DNA from 4 places in the Raoultella sp. genome. Region 2 is predicted to be linked to each of the others. Evidence: predicted binding sites of a transcription regulator. Region 2 holds the regulator's gene; each other region holds the start of a gene.
The links. Region 2 encodes Fur, which represses iron uptake genes when iron is present. Its sites were predicted from a motif close to ATAATAATGAGAACNACTATCAA; they were not measured.
Positions count from the first base shown of each region.

Region 1 (7,398 bases), on a different contig from region 2:
ATCTTCATCGCTTTGCTCTTTCGGCTGCGCGGTGTAAAACACCGGAATATTATTCTGTTTGCAGAAGTCGCGCAGCGCGGCAATGTTCGCCACCACTTTCGCCATCATCGCGCTCTCTTCCCCCCAGAAGTTGAGAAAATACTCCTGCATATCGTGGATCAGCAGCGCGGCGCGGGAGGGCTCAAAAGCCCAGTTCACCTTGTTCGCCGGGATGTCGCTGGCTTCCGGCAGCGCGTAAGCCTGTAATTCAGGGATAGCCATTCTCTCTTCTCCTTCAGCCCGGCTCGCGTGAGGCCAGCCACTGGCGTAATTGTTTTTTATCGACTTTGCCCACCGGCGTCAGTGGCAGCGCATCCACGCACTCCACGCGGTCCGGCAGTTTAAATTCTGCGACGCCCTGCTCACGCAGGAAGCGACGTACCGCTACCGCGCGCAGCGGCTCTTTCACCACCAGATACGCGCAGCTTTTCTCACCCAGCAGGCTATCTTCCATGCTGACCAGCGCGGCATGGATCACCGCCGGATGGCGCAGCAGCAGGTTTTCAACCTCCTCCGCCGCGATCTTCTCGCCGCCGCGGTTGATCTGATCTTTTTCCCGTCCCTGCACGGTGATGTATCCGTCCTCGTCGATCGAGATAAGATCGCCGGAACAGTAAAAACCTTCGGTATCAAACGCTTCAGCGTTGTGCTGCGGACTGTTGTAGTAGCCGCGGAAGGTGTATGGACCGCGGGTCATCAGACGCCCCACCTCACCGCGCGGCAGCGGGTTGCCGTCGGCATCGGCGACCCAAACCTCATCGTCCGGGCACATCGGGCAACCCTGGGTATTGATAATGCGTTCCGGGCTGTCGTCGAGGCGGGTGTAGTTCACCAACCCTTCCGCCATGCCGAAAACCTGCTGAAGCTGGCAGCCAATCTCCACCGGGATCCGCGCCGCCAGCGTTGCCGACAAGCGTGCGCCGCCAACCTGCAACAGCGTCAACGAACGCAGCGGCGCGTTCCCTGCCCCTTCGCGGATCGCCTGTAGCCACAGGCTGACCGCCGGTGGTACCAACGAAGCAACGTTAATCTGATGTTGTTCAATCAGCGGGAAGCACAGCGTAGCGCTCGGATCGGCGGCCAGAATCACCCGGCCACCGGCGAGAAACACGCCAAGAGACCCCGGCGAGCTCATCGCATAGTTGTGGGCGGCAGGCAGGGCGTTGAGGTAGCGGGTTTCCGCGCTGATGCCGCAAATTTCGTTGCTACGACGGATGCTGTAGTCGTAGTCGTTATGGGTACGAGGTATCAGCTTTGGCGTGCCGGTACTGCCGCCGGAGAGCTGGAAAAAAGCCACTTCATCTGCGGGTGTCGGATTAGCGATAAAGTTCTCCGCCGGCCGCGCGATCGCCGCCGCCAGATCGTATTCTCCGCAATCGTTGCGCAGCAGCACAACCCGTACTGACGCATGCTGCTCAACAAAGCTATTCAGGAAATGGTCATCGGCAAACAGCGCATGCTCGCGATCGGCAATCAGCAGCGCGGGTTCAATTTGCGTTGCGTAGGCATTCAGTTCGCTGCGCTGATGGCTGAACAACGCATTCACCGGCGCCACTCCGATACGCAGCAGCGCGAACAGGGTGATGTAGAATTCGGCGACGTTGCCCAGCTGCACCAACGCAGTTTCGCCGCGCTTCAGTCCCAGACGCTGAAGCGACGAAGCCAGGTTATCCACCTGCTGATTGAACTGACGATAGCTGTACTGCTTATCGCCGTCGATAATGGCGATGACGTCGCTGTCGGCATGACGGGTAATCAGGTTGGTGAGCGGCAAATCCTGCCAGTAGCCCTTTGCTCGGTAGCGGGCGGCAAAATTTTCCGGCCAACGGTTAAATGCAATCATCAGTGCCTCTTAATTCAAGCCAAACACATTCAGCATGGTCGTCAGTTTGACGCCGGTTTCGCGCCACTCCCCCAGCGGGGAGGAAGCCGGAACAATCCCCGCACCGGCAAACAGACGCAGCGTACGCTGATGCAGACGGGCGCAGCGAATCGTCACCACCCACTCGCCGTTACCTTCGTCATCACACCAGCCAACAATGCCGCCGAACAGCTGGCGATCGAACGGTTCAAGCTCGGCAATCAGCCGTTTCGCCACCTGATGGGGGAAACCGCTCAGGGCAGGGGTTGGATGCAGCAGGCAGGCCAGCGACATCGCGTTTTCCTGGGCCAGCGCGGTCCCTTCAATCGGCGTCGCCAGGTGCCACAGGGTCGGCGTGGTAACCAGTTGCGGGGAATTCGGTAGCGACAACTCCCGGCTGCGCGGAGTCAGCACCGTCTTCATCGCCTGGGTCACCAGCTCGTGCTCGTGGCGATCTTTTGCAGAAGCCAGCAGTTTGTTACCCGCTTCACGATCCAGCACATCATCCGGCTGGCGACGGGCCGAACCGGCCAGCGGCAGCGAGCTGAAACGATCGCCCTCTTTGCGCAGTAGCAGCTCCGGGCTGGCACCCAGCAGCACGCCGCCGTCGGAGAGCGGCACGTGGAAATTAAAGCTGGCAGGATTCTGCGCGATCAGGCGCTCAAGCAGCGCGCCGCTGTCCGCTCGTTCACGGGTGGTAATATCGATCAGACGCGACAGGACAACCTTGTCCACTTCCGGCGTCGCAGTCAGCTCAGCCGCCCGCTCAACCATCGCCATAAACGTATCCTGTTGAGGAATCTCCTGACGATCCACAATATCCATTGCCGTCGGGGTGGAGAAGTAGCGCGCCGACTGCTGTTTACCGGTGCGGGAGAAATTCTCCCAGCGCTCGGGAATAAACAACTCAGAAGGCTGGTTGGTATCAAACGGGATAGCGCCGACCATCAACGGTTTACGGATCCCGGCAGCCTTAGCATCGGTAAACGCGGCCATCATGTTCTGCTGGAATTTCCCGTTGAGCAGCGCGCCATCGGCGGCAGAATGAGAAAAACGGCGAAAACAGCCCGCGGTACGAAAACTGCGGTACGGCGACATAAAGAAGAAGCTTTCCGGCGACAGAGTCATTTTTTGTTCCTGTACATCCTCGGCCAATGACGTTTCCATATCATTCTCCAAAAACGATAAAGATATTACGAATAATTATCATTTATATTTTGGTTGGCTAACCTAAAAGGTATTGCCTGCCATGTCAACCGTACAAACGGCATGTTGTGCGACTTACGCTTGCATCCACCTGCGACAAAGTTGAAAATGAGACGCATTTATATCAACTTAATCAGGATGCGAATTCGTGAATTTGTCCACATTATGTCGCCGTACCCTGCTGGCCTGCGGGCTGGTGCTTTTAGGAATGACCTCCGCTCTGGCGGCCGACTGGCCGCGTCAGGTGACCGATAGCCACGGCGTGCATACGCTGGAAAGCAAACCACTGCGCATCGTCTCCACCAGCGTCACTCTCACCGGATCCTTACTGGCGATTGACGCGCCCGTCATCGCCAGCGGCGCAACCACGCCGAACAACCGCGTAGCGGATGATCAGGGATTTCTGCGTCAATGGAGCGCCGTCGCGAAAGAACGTAAGCTCGCACGCCTGTACATCGGCGAACCCAGCGCCGAAGCCGTGGCCGCACAAATGCCGGATCTGATTCTGATTAGCGCTACCGGCGGTGATTCCGCCTTCGCGCTATACGACCAGCTCTCCACCATCGCACCGACGCTCATAATTAATTACGACGACAAAAGCTGGCAGGCGCTGCTGACTGAACTGGGGCACATCACCGGCCAGGAAAAGCAGGCGACGGCGCGCATTGCGGAGTTCAATAAGCAGCTCGCCACGCTGAAGCAACAGATGACACTGCCACCGCAGCCGGTGAGCGCACTGGTCTATACCGCCGCCGCCCACAGCGCCAACCTGTGGACGCCGGAATCCGCTCAGGGCCAGATGCTTGAACAACTGGGCTTCACGCTGGCGACTTTGCCTGCCGGTCTGCATACCAGCCAGAGCCAGGGAAAACGCCATGACATTATCCAGCTGGGCGGCGAGAATTTAGCCGCTGGCCTGAATGGCAAAAGCCTGTTCCTGTTCGCTGGCGACGATAAAGATGCGGCGGCCATTTACGCCAACCCGCTGCTGGCGCACCTCCCGGCGGTAGAGAACAAACGCCTCTATCCGCTCGGTACAGAAACATTCCGTCTCGATTACTACAGTGCCATGCTGGTGCTGCAACGCCTCGCTACCCTCTTCGGCTAATCTTCATTCCCGGCAGGCGCAGCGCCTGGCCGGGAAATTTCACCGCCTTTAACTTTCGCTGACCGTCTCAGGGCGCTGGAAGCGACGCAACTCCCGCAGCAGTCCCATCAGTATTACGCCGACAATCACCAGCACCCAACCGCTGGCGCTCGCCGACGCTACCGGGGTCATCATCGCCCCCAGCCCGCCCAGCAACGCGGCGCCAATGGCATCACCAGTGACGTTCTGCGCGGTCCACAGGCCGTTAATTCGCCCGAGCATCGCTTCCGGCGTCTGGGTCTGAATCAGGGTGTACTGCAACAGAGAGCTGATTGCGCTCAGCCAGCCAAACAGGGCCAGACACAGCGCGCCCAGCGCCCAGAACGGCATCAGGCTGAACAGCGCGATGGCGACAAATGAGCCGACGGTAGTCATTAGCATCAGGGCGCCCGGTTTTGCCGTTTGTGCCAGTTGACCGCTGGTCAACGCCCCCAGCGCTGCCCCCAGCGGAATAGCGGCATACAGCAAACCAATCTGCGAGGCCGACATCTGCCAGCCGTCGGCCAGCGCCGGGTAAAGCACCCGCACCGCGCTCGCCATGGTCAGCAGGCCGCCCAACAGGGCAATGCCGCCAATCAGCGGGCTATTGAAGAGGAACTTCAGCCCCGCCAGCAATGACCTTAGCGGGTGTTCCCGCGGTTGCGGCGGTGGCGGTAGCCGCGGCAACCTCAGCAGGGTCAGGGTGGTGATAAACGTACCCGCCGCCGCCAGGCCATAGTTCCAGGCCACCCCGCCGGTGGCCAGCAGCAGACCGCCGATCAGCGGCGAAATCACCGAACCCAGACGCACCGTCAGCATGGTGATCGCGCCGGCCTGCATCAGGTTTTCACGCCCGACCAGCGCCGGCGTCGCCGCCAGCAGCGCCGTCACGCCCAGCGAAGCAAAAAAACCGTCCCAGATACCCAGCAGATAGATAGCGATGAGCGACGGCTCAGGCAGCAGCGCGTTGAGGCTCAGACCGACAAACCCCACACCGCAGGTCCCTCGCGCCAGCAGAATCAAACGTTTCCGCTCATAGCGATCCGCCAGCACACCGCCGACCATCAGGCCAACAAACATGGAGCAGCCGGTCAAAGTGACCGAGAGCCCCACCTGCCAGGTAGAGTGGGTCATCATCTGGATTTGGACCGGAATCGCCACGCCCAGCAGGCCGAGCGACAGGATCGAGATAAAACGGGCGATAAAGACGGCGCGAAACGCCGGATGGGTTTGCAGCAGACTAAGGTTCAGCAGCCGGGATTGTCGGTTCATGACAGCGCCTTGTTATTCTTTTCCATCAACGCGCGATCGTTCAGGCAGCGTGCTTATTGGCAGTACTTCCTTAGCCCGGTCATACGGTTAGCGATACTTCCAGGCAAGCGTGCGTTTGCCGCCGCGATGCATTCTGAATGATTTTGCGTATACCATTCTTGTGGGCCGCCATGCTAACATAACTGAATAGAATCGATAACGATAATTACTATCATTATCATGTCAGGGATGTGAATTATGTCGTTTTCTACGACCACGGTGCGCGCCGTTGCCGTACCGGGTCTGTTACTCGTTTTAGCCTTTGCTATCGCTCTCAGCCTGCTGATTGGCGCCAAACCTCTTCCAGTGAGCGTCGTCGTGGAGGCTTTTTCCGGTACCTGTCAGAGTGCCGACTGTACGATCGTGCTGGACGCCCGGTTGCCGCGAACCCTGGCGGGACTGCTGGCCGGCGCCGCGCTGGGCCTGGCAGGATCGCTGATGCAGACTCTGACGCGTAATCCCCTTGCCGACCCCGGCATTCTCGGGGTGAACTCTGGCGCCAGCTTCGCGATTGTGCTGGGTGCCGCGCTGTTTGGCATCCACTCCCCGCAGGAACAGCTGCTGATGTCGTTTTGCGGCGCGTTTGGCGCCTCGCTGCTGGTGGCCTTTACCGGCAGTCAGGGCGGCGGTCAGCTCAGCCCGGTACGTCTGACGCTAGCCGGTGTGGCGCTGGCGGCCGTGCTGGAAGGGCTCTCCAACGGGATTGCGCTCCTCAATCCTGATGTCTATGACCAGCTACGTTTCTGGCAGGCCGGCTCGCTGGATATCCGCACCCTGCAGACGCTGAAAATCGTCCTCCTGCCGGTGGTGATTGCCGCCGCCGTGACGCTGCTATTAAGCCGGGCGTTGAACAGCCTGAGTCTCGGCAGCGATACCGCTACTGCGCTCGGTAGCCGGGTCGCCCGTACGCAGGTTATCGGCCTGCTGGCGATTACCGTGCTCTGCGGTAGCGCCACGGCGGTGGTTGGCCCGATAGCCTTTATCGGCCTGATGATGCCGCATATGTCGCGCTGGCTGGTCGGCGCTGACCATCGCTGGTCGTTGCCGGTCACCTTACTGGCCACCCCTGCTCTGCTGCTGTTTGCCGATGTACTGGGTCGCCTGCTGGTCCCCGGCGAACTGCGAGTCTCGGTGGTCAGTGCCTTTATCGGCGCGCCGGTGCTGATTTGGCTGGTGCGCCGTCAGCCGCGCGGAGGTGCAGTATGATCGCCCCTTCCCGCCGACTGCTACTCAGCTGTCTGATTCTGCTGGCCGCCAGCCTGCTGGTCTCCCTCTGGGGCCTCGGCAGTGGGCTGGTGCCGTTAAGCGTCGAGCAGGTGCTTTCCGCTCTGCTGGGCGATGCGCCACGTAACATCACTATGGTGGTCACCGAATGGCGACTGCCGCGGGTGCTGATGGCCCTGCTGATCGGTGCGGGGCTTGGCGTCAGCGGCGCCATTTTTCAGTCGCTGATGCGTAACCCGCTGGGCAGCCCGGACGTGATGGGCTTCAACACCGGCGCCTGGAGCGGCGTGCTGGTGGCGATAGTGATGTTCGGCCAGAACCTGGCGGCGATTGCGCTGGCGGCGATGACCGGCGGCGTGTTGACCGCGCTGGTGGTGTGGCTGCTGGCCTGGCGCAACGGCATCGAAACGTTCCGCCTGATTATTATCGGCATCGGCGTTCGCGCCATGCTGGTGGCCTTCAATACCTGGCTGCTGCTGCGCGCCTCGCTGGAGACCGCTCTCTCTGCCGGACTATGGAATGCCGGCTCGCTCAATGGCCTGACCTGGAGCAAAACCTGGCCCTCGGCGCCGCTGATTGTGCTGATGCTGGTCGCGGCGGCGCTGCTGGCGCGTCGCATGCGCCTGCTGGA
Region 1 covers NZ_JBCNNS010000028.1:16,042-23,439, reverse strand. Annotated here, with positions in the region: gene ACZAHD_RS07235 (isochorismatase) at 1-261, opposite strand, end outside; gene entE ((2,3-dihydroxybenzoyl)adenylate synthase EntE) at 275-1,882, opposite strand; gene entC (isochorismate synthase EntC) at 1,892-3,067, opposite strand; gene fepB (Fe2+-enterobactin ABC transporter substrate-binding protein) at 3,315-4,214, shown strand; gene entS (enterobactin transporter EntS) at 4,263-5,504, opposite strand; gene fepD (Fe(3+)-siderophore ABC transporter permease) at 5,742-6,749, shown strand; gene fepG (iron-enterobactin ABC transporter permease) at 6,746-7,398, shown strand, end outside.
Region 1: fepB (Fe2+-enterobactin ABC transporter substrate-binding protein) is a predicted target of Fur. The motif match lies at 3,094-3,116, and genes of this name have one in related genera.

Region 2 (7,398 bases):
GAAAATGGCGGTGGCGAGGCTGAACGCGAGTGAAAAGCCCACGGTGCGCACATACACAGGCATCACCTCGGTGAGTGCAGCAACCATTGCGCCGTTGTACATACCAAAAAAGAACGAGAACCAGAGCAGCACCAGCGTCATACGCGTGAAATCCGGCGCGGCGGTAAGCCAGTTCATCATTGGCCATGTGGTGAGCAGAGCAAGTATGGTAATGCCCATTAGCACCGGGCGACGCCCGATGCGATCGGAAATTGCGCCGCCGATTGGTAACCAGATAAAGTTGGAAATGCCAACCAGCATCGTGACAATCAGGCTATCCCGCGCGCTGAGGTGCAAAACCGTTCTTCCATAGGTCGGGGTATAGACGGTTATAAAATAAAATGTGGTTGTCGTCATCGCCACCAGCAGAGTGCCAGCGCCGATGATGCGCCAGTTTTTAGCCATCGTGGTGAAAATCTCCTGGGTGTCAGGACGATGGGTCCGATGTAAAAAGGCTTCCGTTTCCTGGAGCGAGCGGCGTAAAACAAAAATTAGCGGAATAATCATACAGCCAATAAAGAAGGGGATCCGCCAGCCCCATTCGGAAATCTCATCGTGCCCCAGCGTGGCGTTCAGAGCGTAGCCAATCAGTGCAGCAAAGACGATCGCCACCTGTTGGCTGGCAGACTGCCAGCTGGTATAGAAGCCTTTATTTCCTGGCGTGGCGATCTCAGAGAGATAAACGGAAACCCCGCCTAACTCCACGCCAGCGGAAAACCCCTGTAGCAACCGCCCCAGTAAAACCAACACTGGTGCCAGGATGCCGATGGTTTGATAACCGGGAACCAGGGCGATCAGCAGCGTGCCACAGCCCATGATCGCCAGGGTCACCATTAGCCCTTTGCGTCGACCGATTCTGTCGATATAGGCGCCCAGCACAATAGCCCCGATAGGGCGCATCAAAAAACCGGAGCCAAAAACGGCAAAGGTCAACATTAATGCGGCGAACTCACTCTCCGCCGGGAAGAAGGTCTTTGCGATATAGGTAGCGTAAAAACCGAACAGAAAAAAGTCGAACTGTTCGAGGAAATTACCGCTGGTCACACGCAGTATTGCGCCGAAGGTTCCGGCGCGCGATGTGGATTGAGTCATAGGGTTTGCTCTCCATTGTCTTTATCTTGTATTTATAGAGGTAAGAGTGTGTGGGTTAGTCGCCAGCGACCCCCGTTTGCTTTCCACGGCGCTTCTCTATCGCCCATTTGAGTAAAGAAGCGCAGCGGTAAAATCCGTGGGCAAATTTTCCGTAAGGGATAGTCAAAAAGAGTGCCATGACCACGCCGAGATGGATGGCGAGCAGAATACCCATCCACGATGTTTCTCTCCCCGCCAGTAGTCCCAGGCCAGTCAGACTGGTCAGCAACAGCAGCAATATAAAGCCGCGATCCATCGGCTTCTGCCGCGGGTCGCCATGCAGCGCTGAGCGTTTCAGATTCAGCCACAGCAGGCCCGCCGGGCCGACAACAAGACCAATACCGCCCAGCGTGCCGAGGAGCACCGGAACGCTGAAAAACGGGTAGGGCGCTTCCCAACCGGCGAAGTAGTGATATCCCGTCGCAACCAGGGTAGCAGTGAAACAGAGCATAAAACCGTAGAAGGTGAAGTGGTGAAAGCGACGGCGCATTAACGTAAAGGCATCATCCGCTTCGTTACAGCCCTTGCCGTGTCCGCCATCAAGATATTTCAGCGTCAACGCGTTGTGTGAGGCCTCGGCAATGTCTGCGGAGCGCGGCGTGCCGGGAGAGATCTCTCGCCAGAAGCGGACAACGCCCGCCATGAGCAAACCGATCGCCACAATAAACACCGAACCAAACATCCACGCCAGCAGACTGTGCGGGAAGATTTGGTAGAAATCGCCCGCTAAAGGGGGATGAATCAGCGAGCCTTTCAACCCCATCGCGAGGAGTAAAAAGAGAATCAGGCCAAAGACCAGCGTCAGCGTAACGGTCACGCCCGCCCGGCGATACAGCGCGCCGAAAGCGGCTGGTTGGGCATAATGTTGATACGTTTCCAGCCTGACTTCTGCCATCGCCTTCGGCACGTTAATCGCAAATTCATGCGGCGGCGCGTACTGACAGGCATGCAGACAGGCACCGCAGTTGTGGCACAGGTTCGCCAGATAATTAATATCTGCTTTACCGAATTCAAGGCGCTGGGTCATCGCCGGGAACACCGCGCAAAAGCCTTCACAATAGCGACAGGCATTACAGACCTGCATGACGCGTTCGACTTCTGCTTCTGGCTCGCTAAGAATTTGAGCCTCGATGATTAATTTCTCAAGCGGCTTCATGGTGCGCCTCCTTACCTGCGGCCAGGGCGGCCTCTTTGCCGGCGATACGCCCAAAGGTCGTGCCGATAGACATGCCAACGCCTGCGGTATAGCCTTTACCAAGCACGTTGCCGGCCATCATCTCGCCAGCAACGAACAGATTGCGGCTTGGCTGTCCGGCGAAGTGAACCGCCGCATGTTCATTCACTTTCAGCCCCAGATAGGTGAAAGTTATCCCCGGTCTCAGGGCATATCCGTAGTAAGGCGGGGTATCGATCGGGCGTGCCCAGTGAGTTTTCGGCGGCGTCAGACCGGCCGTTACGCAGTTATCAAGGGTGGTATGATCGAATTGTCCCGGCTGGCAGGCCTGATTGTATTGATTCACCGTGTGGGTAAAGCGCATAGCATCCAGGCCTAGCTGGCGGGCCAGTTCTTCCAGCGTATTAGCCTGCGCGCCAGGGAAAACCGGCGGCATAAAGTGGCCGATCGCTTTACTGTCGATAATGGAATAACCAATTTGCCCCGGCTGGTGGGCAACAAGACGTCCCCAGATGGCGTAACGCTTCGGCCAGAAATCTTCGCCTTCATCATAAAAGCGATCCGCGTCACGGTTAACCACCACCCCTAACGAGACACAGTCCACGCGGGTACAGATGCCACCGTCATACAGCGGTGCTCTGGCATCAATCGCCACGCAGTGCGACTGAGAGGGATCGCCGATAATATCTGCACCAGCATCGATCATAAATTTGAGCAGTACCCCCTGATTAAAGCGGGTGCCGCGAATGAGAAAGTTATCGGCAGGCCACTCGCCGCGCGCGTTTTCCCCCCAGGCTTCACGGAGCCATTGGCGGTTGGATTCGAAACCACCGGCAGCAAGTACGCAGGATTTGGCGGCAATGCGCTCCTCTCCCGCGATGGCTGCGACAAACGTGCCGTTGCGTAGCTCAAGCGCCTGCACCGGCGTATTGTAACGAATTTGTACGCCCAGCTTTTCCGCGCTCCGGTAGTAGGCATTCACCAGGGCTTTGCCGCCACCCATGAAGAACGCATTGGTCCGCGCCACGTGCAGTGCCCCGGAGAGGGGAGGCTGAAAGTTAACGCCGTGCTGGCGCATCCAGTCGCGACATTGCGACGAGGTGCGGATCACCAGACGCGCCAGCGCTTCATTGGTATTGCCTTCGGTGACTCGCCAGAGATCCTGCCAGAATTCCTCTTCGGTATAGCTGTCCACCAGCACATCCTGCGGCGCATCGTGCATGCAGCGTAAATTGCGGGTATGCTGGGAATTTCCCCCGCGCCATTCGCGTGGGGCAGCCTCAAGCAACAGCACCGACGCTCCTGCTTCGCGGGCGGTTAAGGCGGCACATAACGCGGCATTGCCTCCGCCAATCACCAGTACATCAACCATCGTAGACTCCATTACTCTTTAACCAATTGTTAAATCTGTAATTGAAATGTATACGCAGGAGTTGTGTGGGCGCTATGCTGCTCGGCTAAAGACCTCTTTAGTTGGCGTAAAGAGTGGCCCCAGGCCAGTGGCCAGTTTCCACCAGCTGGCGCATGACTTTGCTGAGCACCACGCGGGCGGCGAGGCCTGCCGGAGTGAGCTCATCGTCAGACAGGCTCACTAAAAAGTTGGGGCGACTGAGTATCGGGTTATGGACGCCGATCACTCTTAATGCCTCTTTATCAAGGTGGGAAATTGCAGCCCCGGGCTGCAGTGTCGCTCCAAGACCGCTGCGCACGGCGCGCATCAGTAGGGTCAGACCATCAATTTCGGCGGCAATGTCCAGCTTCAGGGCATGTTCCTGGCTGATAGCCTCTAGCCTGCCGCGCAGGCCGTGACCCTGACTGGGCATAATCAGGGGAATATTCGCCAGCTGCGAGGGGGAAATGGTGTCGTCAGCAATCTCGGTCAGTACGGCGTAGGTTCCAATCAAAAATAGCCGTTCTTCGAGGATGGGTCTGGCGCTCCAGCGCAGGATTTTCTCTTTCTGGAAAACGACGGCTAAATCAATTTGGCGGGTGTTGATCATTCGTTCCAGATTGCCGGAGAGACTTTCCACGACGTGCAGGCGCACATCAGCATAGCTTTCCCGCATCGCATTAATAAAAGGCATCCCCAGTATTGATGCGGTGCTGGGAGCCATGCCGACGCTGACGTGCCCGGACAGGCGAGCTTCCCGGGCAGCAAGGATCGCATCATCAGCATGGCGTAGCGCCAGCTGCGCCTGAGAGTAAAAGGCCAGGCCAGCATTGGTGGGAGTGACGCCGCGTGAGGTGCGCTGCAGCAGGCGAATGGAGAGTTCATTTTCCAGGCGTGTCATTTGCTGGCTGAGCGCCGAGACGCCAATATTGAGATCGAGCGCAGCGCTGCCCATGCTGCCGGTTTCCACAATCCGGACGAAGTAACGTAGCTGACGAAGTTCCATGTCGATTCTCGGGTAAGACGGAAAGGAATTTCACAGTAAAGCAACATCGCCCGGGAGGGAAGGTCGAGCGGCAGATTCCACGCATAAAAAAAGCCAACTGTCAGGTTGGCTTTTTGCGCTTAACGCGGCAGGAAAATTACTTTTCCTGCGCGTCGTGTGCATGTTCATCTTCACGGCAGTCGCCTTCCGCACAGTGACCGTAAAGGTACAGGCTGTGGTTGGTCAGGCGGATGCCATGACGGTGGGCGATTTCACGCTGACGCGCTTCGATAGACTCATCGCTGAATTCGATCACTTTGCCACAATCGAGGCAAATAAGGTGATCGTGATGATGCTGCTGGGTCAGTTCGAAAACAGATTTACCGCCTTCGAAGTTGTGGCGAGTCACAATGCCAGCATCGTCGAACTGGTTCAGCACGCGATAAACAGTAGCGAGACCAATCTCTTCACCCATGTCGATCAGGCGCTTGTATAAATCTTCCGCACTGACGTGATGGTTATCCGGTTCCTGCAGGACTTCCAGGATTTTTAATCGTGGAAGTGTGACTTTCAGGCCAGCCTTCTTTAATGCGGTATTGTTGTCAGTCATGCGGAATCTGTCCTGTTGCTAAACGATCTACTTCCATCAGCGGAAGTAATACAGAGAATCACCCGATGCAATGCGTCTCATTATAGAACTGCCATCGTCAAATGAAAACTGCAAGTATCGGGCCTTGTATGCTGTCAAAAACGAGGCACCAGCTACAAACTGCGTCACCTGACCTCGTTAAATCAGAGGACATTGTACAGATATGTGATTAAAAGTTAAAAACTTGTAGCTATTTGTTTGATTGCTTCTATCTATTAATGCGGCGAAAATTTATGATAACGCCACACAATCATCCGGCATCAGGCGTTTTTGATCTCTTCGAGGTGCAGTTCTTCAGCGACCTGCTTAACCCATTTATCCACGCGTTCGTTGGTCAGTTCCGGCTGGCGGTCTTCATCGATAGCCAGACCGACAAAATGATCGTCATCCGCCAGGCCTTTAGAGGCTTCAAAATGATAGCCCGCAGTTGGCCAGTGGCCAACGATGGTGGCGCCGTGCGGCTCAATGATATCGCGGATGGTGCCCAGCGCGTCACAGAAGTATTCCGCGTAGTCTTCCTGATCGCCGCAGCCAAACAGCGCAACCAGTTTACCGTTAAAGTCGACCTCTTCCAGCGTCGGGAAAAAATCATCCCAGTCGCACTGAGCTTCACCGTAGTACCAGGTCGGAATGCCGAGCAGCAGGATATCGTAGGCTTGCAGATCTTCTTTACTGCTCTTGGCAATGTCGTGAACATCAGCAACATCTTTACCAAGCTGCTTCTGAATCATTTTTGCAATATTCTCGGTGTTGCCCGTGTCGCTGCCAAAAAAGATGCCGATGATTGCCATGAGTAAAATAACCTCTTGAAACTTAATGATGTGGTAGTGGCGTAATGCCCGCAGATAAAGGCAATCATAGCAGAACAGGGGAGGGCGCGGAAACAGCAATCACGCCCGACTGCACACTCTGCTACATGAAAGTCTTTTTTTTAAGGATTTTCAGGCTTTGTCCCAACCGCGCAGGGTTGCCAGCTGGTTCATTAGCATCTCTTCGATCAAATCGCTGCGGTTCATATTGCGAGCTTCCGCCAGTTCGTTGAGCGCATCAACCGCTTCAGCGTTGAGCTTTAACTCCACACGCTTCAGGCCGCGAACTTTATCGCGTTTGAGCTGATTGCGTTTATTTATGCGCAGTTGTTCATCGCGCGAAAGCGGATTGGTCTTTGGTCTACCCGGGCGACGCTCGGTTGCGAACAAATCTAATGTCGTACGGTCCGTTTGTTCTTTTGCCATGATTCAGAGTGACTTCGGGGAAACAAGTTGCCGGGCTATAGCCGACACAGATAGCGCGCCATAATACATCAGGCGAACCGCTGCGCCAACGACCGCGGGCATTCTGCAGCGCGGTCGGGCAGTTTTTAGTCAGTTAAGCCTGCAAAGCGGTTAGATAGCGACGAATAGCGCGCAGGACGGCTTCCGGTTTCTCCGCATGTACCCAGTGGCCGGCACCGGCGATGACGTGCGCCCGCGCCTGCGGGAACTGGGCGAGCAGGGTATCGCGGTAGTCATCGGTGACGTAGGGAGAGTTGCCCCCCGGAATGAACAAGGTCGGATGGGGCCAGGCGGGAACCGTGTGCCAGCCCACGATGTGCGGATATTGATCCCATAATACCGGCACATTAAAGCGCCACTGGCCGTCAACAAAAGATTTCAGCAGAAACTGAATTACGCCTTCTTCCTGTAGATGTTCCCGCATCACTGCGGCCGCCTGCTGACGAGACGCGGCACCAGCGTCGGTGACGGCATTAATGGCGTTGAAAATTTCATCATGGCGACGCACGTGGTAGTCCACCGGGGCAATATCAATGGCGACCAGGCCAGCGATGCGCTCCGGTGCCAGCGCGGTGAGCGCCATGACCGCTTTCCCCCCCATCGAATGACCAATAAAGGTGGCTTTCTCGATCTGCCGATCGTCAAGAGTATCGATCAGATCCTGCGCCATCGCCGCGTAGGTCATCTCCGGTGAACGGGGGGAAAGACCGTGGTTACGCATATCTACCTGCAAAATATCGTAGTCGTTCACCAGGT
Region 2 covers NZ_JBCNNS010000017.1:43,257-50,654, forward strand. Annotated here, with positions in the region: gene tcuC (tricarballylate/proton symporter TcuC) at 1-1,131, opposite strand, end outside; gene tcuB (tricarballylate utilization 4Fe-4S protein TcuB) at 1,187-2,326, opposite strand; gene tcuA (FAD-dependent tricarballylate dehydrogenase TcuA) at 2,313-3,716, opposite strand; gene tcuR (tricarballylate utilization LysR family transcriptional regulator TcuR) at 3,814-4,740, opposite strand; gene fur (ferric iron uptake transcriptional regulator) at 4,877-5,329, opposite strand; gene fldA (flavodoxin FldA) at 5,629-6,159, opposite strand; gene ybfE (LexA regulated protein) at 6,310-6,603, opposite strand; gene ybfF (esterase) at 6,737-7,398, opposite strand, start outside.

Region 3 (7,398 bases), on a different contig from region 2:
GGTGGTTTCTGACGGAGTATGAGCATGTGCCATTACAGAATCCTGTCATTATTTTATCAATGAGTCTCTGACCTTATTACAGATTAACCACAATCGGGCATCTGTTCCATCAGCCAGTGCCGATAGAACAAGGTGCTGTGGCATTGATCTTCAACAAGCCGGAAATGAGGCAACAATCAGGGGAAAATGCGGGAATGTGGAGTAAAGTCGAGAAACCCCTCATTTATTTAATATATAATTTTTTTAATTTTGTATTTTTTAGTTTTTATAACTGGGTGTGATGTTTTATTTTTCACTATTCTGATAGTTTGTATTGTTTTTATCTATTTAATCAGTCAATTACCATTGCGACTGTAAAAGTCTGTTTACACTTTTCTGGCGGCGAGTTAGATTGAAAGCATTGCACACAATTGATTAAGTATGGCAACGCTGGAAAGAAAATGAATTATCAGAACGACGATTTACGTATTAAAGAGATCAACGAATTATTACCTCCCGTTGCACTCCTGGAAAAGTTCCCCGCGACCGAAAATGCTGCTAACACCGTGGCGCACGCTCGTAAAGCGATCCATCAGATCCTTAAAGGCAACGACGATCGTCTGCTGGTCGTGATTGGCCCGTGCTCTATCCACGATCCTGCCGCAGCGAAAGAGTATGCTGAACGCCTGCTGACGCTCCGTGAAGAGCTGAAGGGCGAACTGGAAGTGGTGATGCGCGTTTATTTTGAAAAACCGCGTACTACCGTGGGCTGGAAGGGGCTTATCAACGATCCGCATATGGATAACAGCTTCCGCATCAACGACGGTCTGCGTATCGCGCGTAAGCTGTTGCTGGAGATTAACGACAGCGGGTTGCCTGCGGCAGGTGAATTCCTTGATATGATCACCCCGCAGTATGTCGCTGACCTGATGAGCTGGGGAGCAATCGGCGCGCGTACCACGGAATCACAGGTGCATCGCGAGCTTTCATCTGGCCTTTCTTGTCCAGTAGGTTTTAAAAACGGCACCGACGGGACAATAAAAGTAGCCATCGACGCGATTAACGCGGCTGGCGCACCGCATTGCTTCCTGTCAGTGACCAAATGGGGTCATTCGGCGATTGTGAATACCAGTGGCAACAGCGACTGCCATATCATTCTGCGCGGTGGTAAAGAGCCGAACTACAGTGCGAAGCACGTTGCTGAAGTGAAAGTGGGTCTGGCGAAAGCGGGCCTGCCCGTACAGCTGATGATTGATTTCAGCCACGCGAACTCCAGCAAGCAGTTCAAAAAACAGATGGAAGTGGGCGCCGATGTTTGTCGACAAATCGCTGGCGGCGAGCAGGCGATTATAGGGGTGATGATTGAAAGCCATTTGGTGGAAGGGAACCAGAGCCTGGAGAGCGGCGCGCCGCTGACCTATGGTAAAAGCATCACCGATGCCTGCATCGGCTGGGAAGATACCGAGACTATCCTGCGTCAACTGGCAGATGCGGTAAAAGTCCGTCGCGGTTAATCTGCGGCCTGGCCCGGCAGAGTGTCGCGACGCCGGGATTCAGGACCAATAAAAAGCGTGGATCAATCCACGCTTTTTTATGGCTGGCGAAAATTATTTCGCTTTACCCTGGTTTGCTACCGCGGCGGCTTTTGCAGCGATTTCATCCGCATTGCCCAGATAGTAGTGTTTGATCGGTTTGAAGTTTTCGTCGAACTCATAAACCAGCGGGACGCCTGTCGGGATGTTGAGTTCAAGAATTTCGTCTTCGCCCATATTGTCCAGGTACTTCACCAGCGCACGCAGGGAGTTGCCGTGAGCGGCGATAATCACGCGCTCACCGCTTTTCAGACGCGGCAGAATGGTTTCGTTCCAGTAAGGCACTACGCGCTCGATGGTCAGCGCCAGGCTTTCGGTTACCGGCAGCTCTTTATCGGTCAGTTTGGCATAACGCGGATCGTGGCCCGGGTAACGCTCGTCATCTTTGGTCAGCTCCGGCGGAGTAATGGCAAAGCCACGGCGCCACTGTTTAACCTGCTCATCACCGTATTTCTCAGCGGTTTCAGCTTTGTTCAGACCCTGCAATGCGCCGTAGTGGCGCTCGTTCAGTTTCCAGGATTTTTCAACCGGCAGCCAGGCTTGATCCAGCTCATCCAGGACGTTCCACAAAGTATGGATGGCACGTTTCAGCACAGAGGTATAAGCAAAATCGAAGCTGAAGCCTTCGTCTTTTAGCAGCTTACCTGCCGCTTTTGCCTCACCTACGCCTTTCTCAGACAGATCGACATCGTACCAACCGGTGAAACGGTTTTCATTGTTCCATTGGCTTTCGCCATGACGGACCAGTACCAGCTTAGTTACAGCCATACACTTACTCCTCAAACTTTATTTTAATGATAACAATTCTCATTATATTGCCGCAATTTGAGTCGCGGCAATGCTTATCCCTAACCATAGCGAAAATAGTGGCTCAGTGTAAGATGCTTGTAAATCGGCGGTTATGTTTTTGTCTGTAAGTGGCGTAATTTGCAGCAAAATGACGAAAAAAAAGCCCTCCGGGAGGAGGGCCTGGGGGCTTATCGGGCAATAAACTGATATTCCGTCAGACTGACGTACTCCTCGCCCGGGCGCAATATGCAGTCGGGCTGAGGCCATTCCGGGTGATTTGGTGAATCCGGCAGAAATTCACTCTCCAGCGCCAGTCCTTGCCAGTCGGCGTACGGCTGTTCCGTTCGTGACGGCGTACCGCCCAGGTAGTTACCCGAATAAAACTGCAGGGCAGGGGCGGAGGTATACACCGTCATCTGCAGTTGGCCATCCTGAGACCAGACATGGGCCGCTGCCTTGCGAGCATCGCCTTTTGTCTGCAGCAAGAAAGCATGATCATACCCTTTTACTTTCTGCTGATCGGGATCGCGAAGGAAATCGACCGCTACGGTTTTCGGCGCGCGAAAATCGAAGCTGGTCCGGGTGACATCCTGTAAATCACCTCCCGGAATACCGTCGCTCTCCACCGGCAGGTAGCTATCGGCGAAAATTTGCAACTGGTGGTTGCGGACGTCCGTCTGCCCGCCGTCCAGGTTGAAGTAGACGTGGTTGGTCAGGTTGACCGGACAGGGCCTGTCAACTGTCGCCCGATACGCGATGGCGATGCGGTTATCTTCGCTAAGACGGTAGTGCGCCGTGGCTTTCAGGTTACCGGGGAAACCCTGGTCGCCGTCATCGGAAACGAGGGCAAATAGCGCCTGATGTTCGTCGGCGCTGACTATCTGCCAGCGACGTTTGTCGAAGCCGTCTGGCCCGCCATGCAGTTGATGACCGGCCTCGTTAGAAGGGGTCAGTTGGACCGTCTGGCCATCCAGCGGAAAACGGCTGTTGGCGATACGATTGGCATAGCGGCCCACGGAGGCGCCGAGAAAGGCCGCCTGACGGGTATAGTTTTCCGGCGTCGCACAGCCGAGCAGCGCTTCGCGAACTTCGCCATTGGCCAGCGGTACCCGGGCGGATAATAACGTCGCGCCCCAGTCCATCAGCGTAACCACCATCCCGGTATTATTCCGCAGGGTGATCAGGTTCCACGGCTGCCCGTCCGGCGCCAGTTCTGTCGTTTGGTTTAGCACTGGCTGGCCCCCTGTGATGGTTTACAAACGTAGAAGGTCTCTTTAATGCCGGTTTTCGCTTCATACTGCTGGGCGACGGCTTGCTTAACGGCATCAACGCACTCTTCCGGCACCAGCGCCACGACGCAGCCGCCAAATCCGCCGCCGGTCATGCGTACGCCGCCTTTATCGCCGATGGTGGCTTTGACGATCTCGACCAGCGTGTCAATTTGCGGAACGGTAATTTCAAAATCATCGCGCATCGAGGCATGAGATTCCGCCATCAGTTCCCCCATACGTTTCAGGTCGCCTTTTTCCAGCGCGGTGGCGGCTTCGAGCGTACGCGCATTTTCGGTCAGGACATGGCGGACGCGTTTCGCAACCACCGGATCCAGCTCATGGGCAACGGTATTGAATTCATCGATTTTGACGTCGCGCAGAGCAGGCTGCTGGAAGAAACGCGCGCCGGTCTCGCACTGTTCGCGGCGGGTGTTGTATTCGCTGCCGACCAGCGTCCGTTTAAAATTACTGTTGATGATCACCACCGCTACGCCTTTCGGCATAGAGACGGCCTTGGTTCCTAATGTGCGGCAGTCAAGCAACAGGGCGTGATCTTTCTTACCCAGCGCTGAGATAAGCTGGTCCATAATGCCGCAGTTACAGCCGACGAACTGGTTCTCCGCTTCCTGGCCGTTGAGGGCAATTTGCACCCCGTCCAGCGACAGATGGTACAGCTGCTGGAACACGGTGCCGACGGCCACTTCCAGCGAAGCGGAAGAGCTTAAACCCGCCCCTTGCGGCACGTTACCGCTGATTACCAGATCGGCGCCGCCAAAATGGTTGTTGCGCTTCTGCAGGTGTTTCACCACTCCGCGGACATAGTTTGACCACTGCTGGGTCTCGTGGCTGACGATTGGCTTATCGAGGGAGAACTCGTCGGTTTGATTGTCATAATCGGCGGCAATCACTCGGACAATTCGGTCGGTGCGCGGCGCGCAGCTGATCACCGTCTGGTAATCAATCGCGCAGGGCAGCACGAAACCGTCGTTATAGTCGGTGTGTTCGCCGATCAGATTGACGCGGCCCGGTGCCTGAATAACGTGGGTGGCAGGGTAGCCGAACTTTTCAGCAAACAGGGTTTGGGTTTTCTCTTTCAGACTCATTGTTATTCTCCGGATTCGCGAAAATGGACGTCGCTCACTGCCCGCAGGCGTTCGGCGGCTTGTTCGGCCGTCAAATCGCGCTGAGTTTCGGCCAGCATTTCGTAGCCGACCATAAATTTGCGTACCGTCGCAGAGCGCAGCAGCGGCGGATAAAAGTGAGCGTGGAGCTGCCAGTGATGATTCTCTTTGTTATTAAACGGCGCCCCGTGCCAGCCCATGGAATATGGAAATGAGCACTGGAACAGGTTGTCGTAACGGCTGGTCAGCTTTTTCAGCGCCAACGCAAGGTCGCTGCGCTGGGCTGCGGTTAAATCGGTAAGGCGCTGAATGTGCGCTTTCGGCAGCAGCAGCGTCTCAAAGGGCCAGGCCGCCCAGTAAGGTACGACGGCCAGCCAATGTTCAGTTTCAACGACAGTCCGCCTGCCGTCGGCTAATTCGCGCTGAACGTAATCCACCAGCATCGGTGAACCCTGAACGGCGAAATACTCTTTTTGCAAACGATCTTCGCGTTCTGCCTCGTTCGGCAGGAAGCTGTTGGCCCAGACCTGGCCATGCGGGTGCGGGTTGGAGCAGCCCATCGCTGCCCCTTTGTTCTCAAAAACCTGCACCCACGGATACGTTTGGCCCAGCTCGGCCGTCTGTTCCTGCCACGTATTAACCACGCCTTCCAGCGCTTCAATGCTCAGCTCAGGCAGCGTTTTGCTGTGATCCGGCGAGAAGCAGATGACCCGGCTGGTGCCGCGTGCGCTTTGACAGCGCATTAGCGGATCGTCGCTATTCGGGGCATCGGGAGTGTCGGTCATCAACGCCGCAAAGTCATTGGTAAACACGTAGGTACCGGTGTAATTCGGGTTCGTGTCGCCGGTGACGCGGGTATTACCCGGACACAGAAAACAATCCGCATCGTGCGTCGGCAAAGTTGATTTTGCCGGCGTTTCCTGCGCCCCTTGCCAGGGGCGCCTGGCGCGATGCGGTGATACCAGAATCCACTGCCCGGTTAACGGGTTATAACGACGATGCGGATGGTCGACGGGGTTAAATATGCTCATGACGGTTCCTTAGTCTGGGTAACCCTGCGGATGACGGGACTGCCAGTGCCAGGTGTCCTGCGCCATCTCGTCAAGGTCGCGTGTAACGCGCCAGTTCAGCTCGCGGTCGGCCTTTTCGGCATCCGCCCAGTAGGCCGGCAGATCGCCATCGCGGCGCGGTGCGAAGTGGTAATTGACAGGTTTGCCGCAGGCTTTGCTGAAGGCATTGATCACGTCGAGGACGCTGCTGCCGACGCCTGCGCCGAGGTTATAAATGTGTACGCCTTCGCGGCCCGCCAGTTTTTCCATCGCCGCAACGTGGCCATCGGCGAGGTCCATGACGTGGATATAGTCGCGTACGCCGGTGCCATCAGGAGTCGGATAATCATTGCCGAAAACGGCCAGCGATTCGCGGCGACCCACGGCCACCTGCGCGATGTAAGGCATCAGGTTGTTCGGGATACCCTGCGGATCTTCGCCCATGTCGCCTGACGGATGCGCGCCGACCGGATTGAAGTAACGCAGCAGCGCAATGCTCCAGTCCGGCTGGGCTTTTTGCAGGTCGGTCAGGATCTGCTCGACCATCAACTTGCTTTTGCCATACGGGCTTTGCGGCGTGCCGGTCGGGAAGCTTTCGACATAAGGGATCTTCGGCTGATCGCCGTAGACGGTCGCCGAGGAGCTAAAAATAAAGTTCTTCACGCTGGCGGCGCGCATAGCGGAAACTAATTTAAGTGTACCGGTAACGTTATTGTCGTAATATTCCAGCGGCTTCGCGACGGATTCGCCGACGGCTTTCAGGCCGGCAAAGTGGATCACTGCTTCAATGGCGTGATCGTGCAGAATTTCCGTCATCAGCGCTTCATTGCGAATGTCGCCTTCGACAAAGGTGGCTGTTTTCCCGCCGAGACGTTCAATGACCGGCAATACGCTGCGCTTACTGTTGCAGAGATTGTCGAGAATAATCACTTCATGTCCCTGCAGCAGCAGTTGAACGCAGGTATGACTTCCAATGTAACCGCTACCACCTGTAACCAGTACTTTCATGATTCGCTCCAATAGGCTTATCGTGTGTGATGAAGATAGCATACCAAAGAAGTAGAAAGTGTGACACAGGCCAAATTGGTGGAATCGCTTACACCAAATGACATCGTGCAAGATTTTTTTGTTTTTATGTTTAAAAACAGTTTGTTGATGGCTTTTCTGGTTATTTCTCTGAAAAAAAACAGGGGGATGGCCCCCTGTTCGGGCTCAATCAGCGCGTGGACCGACCTGATAAGTGTAACCGTCTCCACTGGGAACAAACTCCAGACGATGGGTAATGCAGTCCGGCGCATCTTCGGCGTGGTGGGAGACAAACAGCAACTGAGTAGCGCCTTCGCTAATCAATACATCCACGAAGCGCCGCACCAGTTGACGGTTAAGCGGATCCAGTCCCTGCAGAGGTTCGTCAAGAATCAGCAGCGTCGGGTGCTTCACCAGCGCCCGGACAATCAGCGCCAGCCGTTGTTGTCCCCAGGAGAGACTGTGGAACGGCGCATCGGCGGTACGCTTGTCGATTCCCAGAATATCCAGCCAGTTCTGCACCAGCTTGCGTTGCTTATCAGAAACGGCCTGATAAATCCCGATCGAATCG
Region 3 covers NZ_JBCNNS010000006.1:60,729-68,126, reverse strand. Annotated here, with positions in the region: gene zitB (CDF family zinc transporter ZitB) at 1-33, opposite strand, end outside; gene aroG (3-deoxy-7-phosphoheptulonate synthase AroG) at 441-1,493, shown strand; gene gpmA (2,3-diphosphoglycerate-dependent phosphoglycerate mutase) at 1,587-2,339, opposite strand; gene galM (galactose-1-epimerase) at 2,549-3,592, opposite strand; gene galK (galactokinase) at 3,586-4,734, opposite strand; gene galT (galactose-1-phosphate uridylyltransferase) at 4,737-5,783, opposite strand; gene galE (UDP-glucose 4-epimerase GalE) at 5,793-6,809, opposite strand; gene modF (molybdate ABC transporter ATP-binding protein ModF) at 7,014-7,398, opposite strand, start outside.
Region 3: gpmA (2,3-diphosphoglycerate-dependent phosphoglycerate mutase) is a predicted target of Fur. The motif match lies at 2,360-2,382, and genes of this name have one in related genera.

Region 4 (7,398 bases), on a different contig from region 2:
ATCAGGTGTGGCAGATTGAAATCTTTGATGAACAGGGGCGTTTATGCTGCTCCTCGCGTCTGACCACGGCGGTAATCTGAGATAGCCGCAGCGGGCTGAGGCTATTCTCGTTCAAATATAAGGGGGAATATATTCCCCCTTATATTCAGCAGATTTTATTGCGTTTCATCTTTGATTGTTTCGCTGGGACCATTCTTTTGTACTGAGGCAATTCCTTTTTTCGCCGCCTCCTTCGAAGAATACATTTCACTGGTGGCGATGGTTTCATGGTTATCCGCTTTTAGCAGGAAATACCATGGCTGTGAAACGCTTTTCTCAGATTTTTTAATCACGTAATAGCCCATTCTTAACTCCTTGCGCATTAGCACCGACCCCATGATATGTAGACCATAGCGGCCAGTGCAGCAAGTTATCGGCGTTAAAAATATAATTCATGAATTATTAACGCTACATATGCTACTATTTTAAGTACGAAATACTTGTGAGTAACGAAGAGGACGGAGTTAACTATGGGTATCATTTCCTGGATCATTTTTGGGCTTATTGCCGGTATTTTGGCGAAGTGGATTATGCCAGGTAAAGACGGCGGCGGGTTTATCGTCACTATCATTCTGGGGGTCATTGGTGCGGTTGTAGGTGGTTGGATCAGCACATTCTTTGGCTACGGTAAGGTAGATGGATTTAATTTTGGCAGCTTTGTCGTGGCGGTAATCGGTGCATTAGTCGTCCTGTTTATCTACAGAAAGATTAAGAGTTAATATACCGTCATCACACAGGTATCCTCATCGCCGTCGGCGAAGAAGATATAGACATTGAGCGCCAAATCCGACGCAAAATAGCAAAAAAGCTGCCACGTTAACTGGCAGCTTTTTTTATGTCACTGACATTGCCGGTCAATGATACCGGCATATGGTGCCGGGATAACTCAGGGCAGATCGGGTACGGGAACGACTTCCACGCGTACTTCGTAATGTTTAGCGCTACTTGTCGGAATCAGCGCGGCCAGCTTAGTAATAGTCTCTGCCGGGGTATCGGTGGCAACCGTTGCTGAGAATAATACCGGTTTTCCCGGAGGGAATGGTGGCGGTAGGTGCATGGGCATTGGGCCACGTCCTGGCGGCATATCCATCATCGGCTGTCCAGCCTGATTTCCGGCGGGAACAGGGTCGTCATTTTTATCTGCCGCAAATGCGCTGGCTGCAACAATTGACACGGTGGCTAACAGAGCAATGATTGTTCTTTTCATCTTCGTTACCTCGCTGGAATATGGCTGGAATCTTAGAGGCAACGTAATTGATGAACAATCCCACTGGGGGCGAATCCTCTAAAACTCCTCATTTCATAACGAATGTGAAGCTCCGATGTGGGAAGCAGTGGGAGGGGCTGGCCTAGTTCAGCAATACGCTCATCACCAGCAGTACCACCATGCACATCGACATAATACTGATATCTATCATCCTGTACAGACAAACTCCAGGTAAGCACTGCCTCCGACTCAGGGCCGAAAACTGTAGGAAATTTAAGCAGGAATTGTACATCAATTTACCGGTAGAGAAAAAACCTTTATTCCTGGTTTTTGTCCGAATTTAACATGATAACCGCTCGGCTTTACCAGATAACAAATAGCCATCCAGAAGGATACTTATAGATAATTCTAAAAGAACAGCTCAAATGGCGCCTTGTCGTCGAATGGCACATAGAACAAGCTATTGATTTGACTGTCAGTGCTCATCATGTTGAATGGACTGTTTTCGATTTCAAAAATAGGTATTTCCGATGCACCTTTCTCATTGCCCGTCATCTCTCCACAAAAAGCTAAATAACTTATTATTTATCAATATATTAAATTACAAAATAGTCGCCTGATAACCTGCAGACGAGGGTCTATGCTTATAAAAAGCGAGATAAAAGGGTGTGCAAGGGGAATATCCCTTCTCCGGCTGGGTTGAAGTGATAATCGTTATCATTAACATGGTCGTATGCCCTTATGGCGCTAACCAATGAGGTAGAGCGATGGAATTAGAGACAGGAACCTTCAATCCCGATGAATTTAGCTGGCGTGGTCTGACGATGACCTCTGCGGCAGCCGCTCATGTTCGCGGCCTGGTGAGTCAACAGCCCGACAAGCAGGGGCTGCGTCTGGGGGTAAAAACCAGCGGCTGCGCCGGTTTTGCTTACGTACTCGAGCTGATTGCCGAGCCGGCAGAAGACGACCTGCTGTTTGAGCTCGACGGGGCGAAACTGTGGGCGCCGCTGCAGGCCATGCCGTTTATTGACGGAACGGAGCTGGATTATGTTCGGGAAGGATTAAATGAAATCTTTAAGTTTCATAACCCGAAAGCGCAGCATGAATGTGGCTGCGGCGAAAGCTTTGGGGTTCAGGCGGAGTAACTATGTCTCGTAATACTGAAGCAACTGACGATGTCAAAACCTGGTCCGACGGGCCGCTCAATTATAAAGAAGGCTTTTTTACCCGCTTAAAGACCGACGAGCTGGCGAAAGGCATCAACGAAGAGGTGGTGCGCGCCATTTCCGCCCGCCGGAATGAGCCTGAGTGGATGCTCGCGTTCCGTCTAAATGCGTACCACGCCTGGCTGGAGATGGAAGAGCCACACTGGTTGAAAGCGCACTATGAAAAGCTCAACTACCAGGATTACAGCTATTATTCGGCGCCGTCCTGCGGCAACTGCGATGATACCTGCGCTTCAGAGCCAGGCGCCGTGCAGCAAACCGGACCCGGCGCCTATCTGACTCAGGAAGTCGAAGAGGCTTTTAACCTGCTGGGTGTGCCGGTACGCGAAGGGCGCGAAGTCGCGGTTGACGCGATTTTCGACTCCGTTTCGGTCGCGACAACCTACCGGGAAAAACTGGCGGAACAGGGGATTATCTTCTGTTCGTTTGGTGAAGCGATCCACGATCACCCGGAGCTGGTGAAGCAATATCTCGGCACCGTGGTGCCGGGAAATGACAACTTTTTTGCCGCCCTGAATGCGGCGGTGGCCTCTGACGGCACCTTTATCTACGTACCAAAAGGGGTGCGTTGCCCGATGGAACTGTCGACCTATTTCCGCATTAATGCCGAAAAAACCGGCCAGTTCGAACGCACCATTCTGGTGGCTGATGAAGGCAGCTACGTCAGCTATATCGAAGGGTGTTCCGCCCCGGTGCGGGACAGCTACCAACTGCATGCGGCGGTGGTCGAGGTGATTATTCACAAAGACGCCGAGGTGAAATATTCCACGGTGCAAAACTGGTTCCCCGGAGATAACAACACCGGCGGGATTTTGAACTTTGTCACCAAACGCGCGCTGTGCGAAGGCGAAAACAGCAAGATGTCATGGACGCAGTCAGAAACGGGGTCCGCCATCACCTGGAAGTATCCGAGCTGCATTCTGCGCGGCGATAACTCCATCGGCGAATTTTTCTCCGTGGCGTTGACCAGCGGGCATCAGCAGGCAGACACCGGCACCAAGATGATCCACATCGGCAAAAACACCCGTTCGACGATTATCTCGAAAGGGATTTCCGCCGGGAAAAGCCAGAACAGCTACCGTGGGTTGGTCAAAATTATGCCGACCGCCACCAATGCGCGTAATTTCACCCAATGTGACTCGATGCTGATTGGGCCGGACTGCGGGGCGCATACTTTCCCGTACGTGGAGTGTCGCAACGACAGCGCGCAGCTGGAGCATGAAGCCACCACCTCGCGGATCGGCGAAGACCAGTTGTTCTACTGTCTGCAGCGTGGCATCAGCGAAGACAATGCTATCTCGATGATTGTCAACGGCTTCTGTAAAGATGTCTTCTCAGAACTGCCGCTGGAGTTTGCCGTCGAAGCGCAAAAACTGCTGGCTATCAGTCTGGAACACAGCGTCGGCTAAGCGCCAGGCTTTACGAATTAAGGGAAACGAGATGTTAAGTATCAAAAATTTGCAGGTCGCCGTTGAAGACAAAGAGATCCTGCGCGGATTAAATCTGGAAATCCGTCCTGGCGAAGTGCACGCCATTATGGGGCCGAACGGCTCCGGTAAAAGTACCCTTTCTGCGACGCTGGCCGGACGTGAAGACTATGAGGTGGTCGGCGGTAGCGTGGATTTTAAAGGTAAAGATTTGCTCAGCCTCGCGCCAGAAGACCGCGCTGGCGAAGGCATTTTTATGGCCTTCCAATACCCGGTCGAGATTCCTGGCGTCAGCAACCAGTTTTTCCTGCAAACGGCACTCAACTCGGTCCGTGGCTATCGCGGCCAGGATGAGTTAGACCGTTTCGACTTTCAGGATCTCATGGAAGAGAAAATTAAACTGCTGAAGATGCCGGAAGATTTACTGACTCGTTCGGTGAACGTGGGCTTCTCCGGCGGTGAAAAGAAGCGCAACGATATCCTGCAAATGGCCGTGCTGGAGCCGGACCTGTGCATTCTTGATGAATCGGATTCTGGGCTGGATATCGACGCCCTGAAGATCGTCTCTGATGGCGTTAATGCGTTACGCGACGGCAAGCGCGCATTTATTATCGTTACCCACTATCAGCGTATTCTCGACTATATCAAGCCTGATTACGTCCATGTGCTCTATCAGGGGCGAATCGTCAAATCCGGCGATTTTACCCTTGTCAAACAACTGGAGGAGCAGGGCTATGGCTGGCTTACCGAACAGCAGTAACGCGTTGCAGCAGTGGCATCATCTGTTTGAGGCGCTGGGAGAGCGGCGAACGCCCGAAGCCCGCCAGCATCTCCAGCAGGTACTGCGCCTCGGTCTGCCGACGCGCAAACATGAAGACTGGAAATATACGCCGCTGGATACGCTGAGCAAAGGCAGGTTTGTCGCGCTTCAGCCGGGTACTTTAACGGCGACAGAGCGGGATCTCCGGGCGCTGTCGGTGGACGCATGGCGGCTGGTCTTCATCGATGGGTTGCTCAGCGAGACGTTAAGCGACAACCTGGCCGACAGCGGTTACGACGTCAGCGTGGAGGCCGATCGGCAGGGGTTGCCTGACCCGGTGCAGCCGGAAGTTTTCCTGCATCTCACGGAGAGCCTTGCACAGACCGTGACCCGAATCCGCGTAAAACGTCATCAGCGGCCGTCCAGGCCGCTGCTGCTCATGCATGTAACGCGTGGGGGGACGGGCGACGAGGTGAACACTGCCCACTATCGCCATCATCTTGAACTGGAAACCGGCGCCGGGGCCACGATTATCGAGCACTATCTGAGCCTGGATGAACAGCGCCACTTTACCGGCGCGCGTCTGACGATGTCGGTGGCGGATAATGCCCATCTGCAGCATATCAAACTGGCATTTGAAAATGCGCAGAGCAACCACTTTGCCCACAACGATCTCTTGCTGGGACGTGATGCTTCGGCCTTCAGCAGCAGCTTTTTGCTCGGCGGTGCGGTATTGCGCCACCACACCAGCACCCAACTGCTGGGGGAGAACGGCACCCTGCGGATCAACTCCCTGGCGATGCCGGTCAACAATGAGGTCTGTGACAGCCGAACCTGGCTCGATCATCGCGTTGGCTACTGTAATAGCCGCCAGTTGCATAAAACCATCGTCAGCGATAAAGGGCGGGCGGTGTTTAACGGTCTGATTAATGTCGCGAAGCACGCGATTAAAACCGATGGTCAGATGACGAACAATAATTTGCTGTTGGGGCGTCTGGCGGAAGTGGATACCCGGCCGCAGCTGGAAATTTATGCCGACGACGTCAAGTGTAGCCACGGCGCCACCATCGGGCGCATTGACAATGAACAGCTGTTCTATCTCCGTTCGCGCGGCATTACCCACCAGGCGGCACAGCATATGATCCTGTACGCTTTCGCCGCCGAGTTGACGGAAGCGATTGGCGATGACGCGCTCAGGGCGCAGATTCTGGCGCGAATTGGTCAACGTCTACCGGGAGAAAAAGCATGACATTTTCTGTTGAACGGATACGCGCGGATTTTCCGTTGTTTAGCCGGGAGGTCAACGGTCAACCGCTGGTCTATCTCGACAGTGCCGCCAGCGCGCAAAAACCAGAGGTGGTGATTCGCGCTGAGGCGGAGTTTTATCGCCACGGCTATGCCGCCGTCCATCGCGGTATTCATACGCTGAGCGCAGAGGCGACGGCGCGGATGGAACAGGTGCGCCAGCAGGCGGCGAAGTTCCTGAATGCCCGCTCAGCGGAAGAGTTGGTGTTCGTCCGTGGGACCACCGAAGGCATTAATCTGGTGGCCAACAGTTGGGGGAACGTGAACGTCGGCGCCGGCGATAACATCATCATCAGCGCCATGGAGCATCACGCGAATATCGTTCCCTGGCAGATGCTCTGCGCCCGGGTGGGGGCAGAACTGCGGGTTATACCGCTCACTCCGGACGGCACTCTGCAGCTGGATGCCATTCCGGCGCTGTTTGATGAACGGACCCGCCTGCTGGCCATTACCCAGGTATCCAACGTACTGGGGACGGAAAACCCGCTGGCGGCCTTGATTGCGCTTGCCCGGCAGCATGGGGCAAAAGTGCTGGTGGACGGGGCGCAGGCGGTGATGCACCATGCGGTGGATGTGCAAGCGCTGGACTGCGATTTTTATGTTTTCTCCGGGCATAAGCTGTACGGCCCGACCGGGATTGGCATTCTGTATGTCAAAGCGGCGTTGTTGCAGGCGATGCCGCCGTGGGAGGGGGGAGGGTCAATGATCGCCAGCGTCAGCCTGACCGAAGGGACGACATGGGCGAAAGCGCCGTGGCGCTTCGAAGCAGGCACCCCGAATACCGGCGGGATTATCGGCCTTGGCGCCGCGCTGGAGTACGTCAGCTCACTGGGGCTGGCGCAGATTGGCGAATATGAGCAGACGCTAATGCGTTATGCCTTGCAGGCGCTGAAGGCGGTGCCTGATTTGACCCTGTATGGCTCTGACGAGCGTCTGGGGGTGATCGCCTTTAATCTTGGCACGCATCATGCCTACGACGTGGGCAGCTTCCTGGATAATTACGGTATTGCCATACGCACCGGTCACCATTGCGCGATGCCGCTGATGGCATTTTACAACGTACCGGCCATGTGTCGGGCTTCGTTAGCGATGTACAATACCACGGAAGAGGTGGATCGCCTGGTCGCAGGGCTGCAGCGTATCCACACGCTATTGGGTTAAAGGAAGCAATCATGGCGGCATTACCGGATAAAGACAAATTGCTGCGCAACTTTAGTCGTTGCGCGAACTGGGAAGAGAAGTACCTCTATATTATCGAACTCGGCCAGCGGCTGGCACCGCTGAGTGACGAGGAGCATACTGCGCAAAATATTATTCAGGGCTGCCAGAGCCAGGTGTGGATCGTGGTAGAACAAGGGGAAGGCGGGGGGCTATCGTTGCGCGGCGATAGCGATGCGGCGATCGTCAAAGGGCTTATTGCCGTGGTCTTTATCC
Region 4 covers NZ_JBCNNS010000025.1:33,792-41,189, reverse strand. Annotated here, with positions in the region: gene menI (1,4-dihydroxy-2-naphthoyl-CoA hydrolase) at 1-80, shown strand, start outside; gene ACZAHD_RS06705 (YegP family protein) at 156-344, opposite strand; gene ACZAHD_RS06700 (GlsB/YeaQ/YmgE family stress response membrane protein) at 510-758, shown strand; gene ACZAHD_RS06695 (hypothetical protein) at 926-1,246, opposite strand; gene sufA (Fe-S cluster assembly scaffold SufA) at 2,014-2,391, shown strand; gene sufB (Fe-S cluster assembly protein SufB) at 2,394-3,881, shown strand; gene sufC (Fe-S cluster assembly ATPase SufC) at 3,913-4,659, shown strand; gene sufD (Fe-S cluster assembly protein SufD) at 4,634-5,908, shown strand; gene sufS (cysteine desulfurase SufS) at 5,905-7,125, shown strand; gene sufE (cysteine desulfuration protein SufE) at 7,137-7,398, shown strand, end outside.
Region 4: sufA (Fe-S cluster assembly scaffold SufA) is a predicted target of Fur. The motif match lies at 1,951-1,973, and genes of this name have one in related genera.